Regions from separate parts of the Exiguobacterium sp. UBA5002 genome, predicted to be linked through region 1. Evidence: riboswitches for the same ligand, from Rfam matches in the RefSeq annotation. Region 1 holds a riboswitch; the other holds the start of a gene.

Evidence for each region. Region 1 has a riboswitch for S-adenosylmethionine ahead of B4C70_RS06500 (alpha/beta hydrolase). Riboswitches for the same ligand answer to the same signal wherever they lie in the genome.
Region 2: linked by a shared signal. The riboswitch ahead of B4C70_RS10195 (methionine ABC transporter ATP-binding protein) and the one ahead of B4C70_RS06500 (alpha/beta hydrolase) in region 1 are both predicted to bind S-adenosylmethionine.

The regions. Positions count from the first base shown of each region.
Region 1 covers NZ_DGYQ01000023.1:106,831-110,019, reverse strand. The annotation lists gene B4C70_RS06505 (thymidine kinase) at 152-766, shown strand; gene B4C70_RS06500 (alpha/beta hydrolase) at 848-1,606, opposite strand; SAM riboswitch class I at 1,674-1,775, opposite strand; SAM riboswitch class I at 2,025-2,128, shown strand; gene B4C70_RS06495 (methionine ABC transporter ATP-binding protein) at 2,215-3,189, shown strand, end outside.
Region 2 covers NZ_DGYQ01000033.1:90,922-94,110, forward strand. The annotation lists gene B4C70_RS10190 (bifunctional cystathionine gamma-lyase/homocysteine desulfhydrase) at 1-967, shown strand, start outside; SAM riboswitch class I at 1,025-1,129, shown strand; gene B4C70_RS10195 (methionine ABC transporter ATP-binding protein) at 1,208-2,230, shown strand; gene B4C70_RS10200 (methionine ABC transporter permease) at 2,227-2,892, shown strand; gene B4C70_RS10205 (MetQ/NlpA family ABC transporter substrate-binding protein) at 2,925-3,189, shown strand, end outside.

The sequences.
Region 1 (3,189 bases):
CAGGAAATGGATGAAGGTTGGAATGAAAGGACAAAAATTCTAGGTAAAGAAAAAATGAATTTTGATTTCCGGAAGTCAACCCTTTTTCTCAATACCGTTTCGAGCTATACTCGTTAAAGTGACTATTTTTAGAGGACGGTGTCGGACGATGATGCATGTAATAAATCAGTACGGCTGGATCGAAGTAATTTGTGGTAGTATGTTTTCCGGGAAATCGGAAGAGTTGATTCGTCGTGTCAGACGGGCACAGTACGGCAAACTGCCCGTTCAAGTATTCAAGCCGGCAATCGACGACCGGTACCATGAAGAGCATGTCGTCTCTCACATCGGAAATTCCGTCGTGGCGATTCCAATGGCGACGAGTCGTGATCTCTATGCAGCAGTAGCGGAAGAAACACAAATTGTCGGAATTGATGAAGTTCAATTCTTTGATGATGAGATCGTTCAAGTCATCGAAGCACTTGCGCAAGACGGAAAACGCGTCATTTGTGCAGGACTCGATCAGGATTTCCGGGCAGAGCCATTTGGCAAGATGCCGGAATTACTGGCGCGCGCAGAATTTGTGACGAAACTTCAGGCGATCTGTCTCTCATGTGGCGATCCGGCTTCCCGGACACAACGTTTGATTGATGGAAAACCAGCGAACTATGATGATCCGATCATTTTAGTCGGCGCTTCAGAATCGTATGAGCCACGGTGCCGCCACTGCCATGAAGTGCCAGGAAAGCCGAAGCCGCTCCAAACGATGCAACACCAAAAAGGATAAACAAAAAAGACGAACCGATGATGGTCGTCCTTTGATGTAACAGCTGTTCGCTTCTAAGTGAAGACGAATAGCTGTTTTTTTTTATCCCGTTTCCTGTGAGAAACGACTCGAGCGTTCGATGAAACGAATCGTCTCACGCACGATCAAATCCTGATCATGATCGAGGGTCGCGACGTGGTACGAGTTGAGGAGACAGTAGATTCGTTTATCATTCGTCCCGATGTGCTGGTGCAGATAATCCGAGCTCGACGGCGGAACGACGTGATCGGTCGCCGAGTAGAGAATCAATGTCGGCAGGAGAATGGATCCGAGGCGTCCTTTTGTCTCATCCATTAGACGGACGAGTTCGAACGCACAACGGCTCGGAACGAGGTCATAAATGATTTCGAAGGCTGCTCGCTTAATGTCCGGTGCCCCTTCCGGTAAGTACTGTGGACCGTCCTCGAACGAAAGTGCTTCATAGGATGGAACGGAGAGTGCGGCATTGATCGTAATGATGCCGGCAAACGGAATGCCGTCAGCAGCGAGCGACAACGCAAGCGTCGCACCCATCGATTGACCGATGACGAAGACTTGATCGCATGTTTCTTGTAAACGTTCATAGCCGTCTTGCAGGCTTTGCTTCCAACATCGAGCAGTCGATTGTTCAAACTCGCGGACGTTCGTTCCATGTCCACGTAAGCGCGGGGCATAGACGGTAAAACCTTCGGCAGCAAATGCCTCACCGACGTCCCGGACACTCTGCGGAGTGGCGTTAAAACCATGACAGATTAGAATGCCGATCGGTCCACCTTGAAGATAAAATGCTTCAGCACCAGTCAATACAGGATAGTTCATCATTACTATTTTTCCTCCATTCATGAAAAAAACTCGTCGACGTCACTGCTTGGACGCCCACGAGTTTTTCACCGTATCATCCAAAGCCGCGCTTTGCTGGTCGGAGCACCTTACAGATTGCAGGTTGCCGTGAAGTCATAGAGCCAGGTCTCTCGTTCACTCTTGATAAATATCATATTGGAATTGTCGGATTAATCATTGAAACGATGGTAGCACGACCGAAAATGACTTGTCAAATCGTTCTTGACGAATCATGATCCGTTCAGTAAGCTAACTCATAACTTGTTCATCCATCGATATGCGCCAAATGGATTATTTTTGAAAAGTTGGTTGACTTTTAAAGGTTCGACCCGTAATGTAAAAATTAGTTTTACGACATAAGCAACAACACAACAACACACATACGAATTTCATACCGCAATACTTATCCAGAGAGGTGGAGGGACTGGCCCTACGAAACCTCGGCAACAGACTCATTATGAGCACTGTGCCAATTCCATCAGACAGATGTCTGAGAGATGAGTGGAGTGGATTCTGCCACTGTGCGGATCCAGGTCTCTTCTTGTTTCTCAAGAAGGGACCTTTTTTGTTGAATGAAGGGGGAAAACGGAATGATTGCATTTCATCAAGTCAAAAAAACGTACGTCACGAAAGATCAGACGATTGCAGCGCTCGACGGTGTCGACCTGACGATCGAAAAAGGTGAAATCTTTGGGGTCATCGGTTTTAGCGGTGCCGGGAAAAGTTCACTGCTCCGCTGCGTCAATCTGTTAGAACGACCGACGTCAGGAACGGTGACGGTCGATGGGGAAGATTTAACGCAACTGTCTCCGAAAAAGTTACGCCAAGCAAAACAACGGATCGGGATGATCTTTCAGCACTTCAATCTGTTGAATGCGAACACGGTCTTTACGAATGTCGCGAAACCACTCGTTCTCGCAGGCGTCAAGAAAGACGAAATTCGCCGCCGGGTGACGGAGTTACTCGAATTCGTCGATCTCGCGGACAAAGCAGATCATTATCCGGATCAATTGTCGGGTGGGCAGAAACAGCGCGTTGGTATCGCCCGGGCACTCGCGACGCAACCTTCCGTCCTTTTATGTGACGAAGCGACGTCAGCACTTGATCCCCAGACGACACATCATATTCTTCAGTTATTAAAACGGATCAATGCCGAGTACGGGATCACGATTCTCTTGATCACCCACGAGATGGGCGTCATCCGGGAGATTTGCGACCGGGTCGCCGTCATTGAAGCTGGAAAGTTGATCGAGTCAGGAACGGTCTTTGATGTCTTTTCAAACCCGCAGACTGAGACAGCGAAAAATTTCGTTCGCTCCGTCATGCATGACGAGATTCCAGCGTCGATTCGTCAGTTGATCGAGTCCCGGAATGCGAATCCAATCTATAAGATTCACTTCCTTGGACATCACACCGGACAACCACTCTTATCGCAAGTCGCAAAACGCTTCGACGTCGATGTCAATATCCTGCACGGTAGCATCACGGAGTTGCAGGATACGCCGTTCGGCACATTACTCGTTGAACTGATCGGTGAGACGACAGAAGTGAAACGAGCGTTACAC
Region 2 (3,189 bases), on a different contig from region 1:
ACGTGGTTTTGCCTTCGGTTCTGGGATGGCAGCGATCCATGCCGTCTTCCACTTGCTTGAGTCTGGCGACCACATCGTCATGACGGATGACGTCTACGGTGGTACGTTCCGCTTGATGCAACGCGTCTTACCAAAGTTCAACATCCAAGTGACATTCGTCGATACGACGGACCTTGCAGCGACGGAAGCAGCGATCCAAGACAACACGAAGATCGTCTACGTCGAAACACCGACGAACCCGTTGTTGAAAGTAACGGACATCGCAGCCATCGCAACGATTGCCAAACGTCACGATCTTAAACTCGTCGTCGACAACACGTTCGCGACTCCATATCATCAACAACCACTCGCGCTTGGTGCAGACATCGTCTTGCACAGTGCAACAAAATACATCGGCGGACACTCGGACGTCGTCGCTGGACTTGTCGTCGTCAAAGATGATGCGCTCGGCGAAGAGCTTCACTTCATCCAAAACTCGACAGGCGGCGTACTTGGACCGCAAGACAGCTTCTTGCTCGTCCGTGGTCTTCGTACACTCGGTATCCGGATGGATGCGATCGAAGAGACAGCCCATGATCTCGTTGCGTTCCTGCAAGCGCAAGACATCGTCTCGAACATCTTCTATCCAGGACTTGCATCGCATCCTGGTCACGACATCCAAGCGAAACAAGCGACTGGATTCGGTGGGATGATCAGCTTTGATGTCGGTTCAGCAGCGAACGCAGAAAAACTCGTCGAGGCGACACACTTCTTCACACTCGCTGAGAGTCTTGGTGCCGTCGAGAGTCTGATTTCCGTTCCTGCACGGATGACGCACGCGTCGATCCCAGCAGAACGTCGGGCAGAACTTGGCATCACGGACGGTCTCGTTCGGATTTCAGTTGGACTTGAGGACGCGGAAGATTTGAAAGAAGACTTAACACGTGCTTTCACGTTCCTCGAAAAAGTTTCTGAAAAAACTGTTTGACAACAAAAATAACCCCTGCTAATATTCAGAATATATTCTACAAACTTAATACCGAAACTCTTATCGAGAGTGGTGGAGGGACTGGCCCGATGAAACCCGGCAACCGCGGATCTAATCCGAAGTGGTGCTAATTCCAGCAGACAAAAGTCTGGGAGATGAGAGCAAATGGTTTTGTGTACTGAAAAGTGCGCGCGTTTGCTCTAAAACGCGCGCACTTTTTTTATTTTAGGAGGGACAGTTGTGATTCGTTTACAAGACGTAGGAAAGATTTATCGCTCAAAGCGCGGAGCGGTCGAAGCTGTCGCGAATGTCGATCTGACAATCGAACGCGGTGAAATTTTTGGAATAATCGGTTATTCCGGAGCAGGGAAATCGACCTTGATCCGATTGCTGAATATGCTTGAAGCACCAACGAGTGGTTCGATCCAAATCGATGGTGTTGAGATGACATCACTAAAACCAAAGGAATTACGAGGCGTCCGTAAGAATGTCTCGATGGTCTTCCAACATTTCAACTTACTATGGTCACGGACGGTTGAAGAGAACATCATGTTCCCACTCGAGCTCGGTGGCTTCCCGAAAGCACACCGCAAGGAACGGGTAGCGGAACTGATCCAACTCGTTGGTTTAGACGGACGTGAAAAAGCCTATCCGTCGCAATTATCCGGTGGTCAAAAGCAACGTGTCGGTATCGCTCGGGCACTGGCATCGAACCCGGACGTTCTCTTATGTGACGAGGCAACAAGTGCACTCGATCCGAAGACGACGGACTCAATCCTTGAGTTACTCGTTGACATCAATGAAAAACTGAAACTGACGATCGTCTTGATCACACACGAGATGCACGTCATTCAAAAAATCTGTCACCGGGTCGCCGTCATGGAAGCCGGTAAAATCGTCGAGCAAGGACCGGTCGCAGAGGTCTTCCGTCATCCGAAGCAAGCGATGACGAAGGAGTTCGTCAAACAATTGACGTCGCCTTCGGAAAACGAGTTGACGTTCGCGAAACTACGCGAACGGTACCCAACCGGAAAAATCGTTCAGTTGACGTTCGTCGGATCAACAGCGGAAAGCCCGATCCTCGCGGAAGTCATGAAGGATTCACCGGTCCTGTTCAACATCATCGGCGGAAACGTCGGTCAATCACAGGAAGGGGCACTCGGTACACTGTTCATTCAGTTGATCGGGGAAACAGAAGCAACACAAGCGGTCATCACGAAGCTTCAAGCCAGTGATGTTGAAGTGGAGGTGGATCACCGATGATTTCATTCTTTGACAACCTAGATTGGGACATGGTGTGGGAAGCGACAGGCAGTACCGTCTATATGACGGCAATCGCTGGGGTTTCGACATTCGTTCTCGGTTTGATCATTGGTTTACTATTGTATGCGACAAACGAAGAGTTATTGTTCAAGAATCGGGCGTTCTATTCAGTGTTGAGCTTGATCGTCAACGTCTTCCGTTCGATTCCGTTCATCATCTTACTGATCTTATTGATTCCATTTACGACAGCGATCGTCGGTTCGTTCCTCGGACCAACGGCAGCATTACCGGCACTGATTTTCGGTGCTGCACCATTTTACGGTCGGATGGTTGAACTCGCGTTACGTGAAGTCGATAAAGGTGTCATCGAGGCAGCTGAATCGATGGGGGCGACGAAGTTCCAAATCATCTATAAAGTCTTAATCCCGGAAGCGTTGCCTGCCATCGTTTCTGGTATCACGGTCACACTCGTCTCACTTGTCGGTTATACGGCAATGGCCGGAGTAGTCGGCGGAGGTGGACTTGGGGACATGGCCTTCATCGAAGGATTCCAGCGTTCTCAAAACGATGTCATCGTCATTGCGACACTCTTAATCTTAGCGATCGTCTTCGTCATCCAAATCATTGGTGATTTGCTGATCCGTGCGATCGATAAACGTTAATTCGAAACTTAATCATATTGGAGGAATCATTCATGAAAACTTGGAAAAAATTCGTAGGTACTGCTGCTGTATCCGTCTTAGCTATTAGTCTTGCTGCATGTGGCGAAAAATCATCAGGATCAGACAGCGACGACAAAACACTTGTCATCGGTGCTTCAAACGTACCGCACGCTGAGATTCTTCAGCACGTTAAAAAAGAATATGAAGCAAAAGGTTACAAGCTTGAAATCAAGAAGTTCCAAGATTACGTACTTCCGAACAAAGCGCTCGCTTCAAAAGAAATCGATGCGAACTACT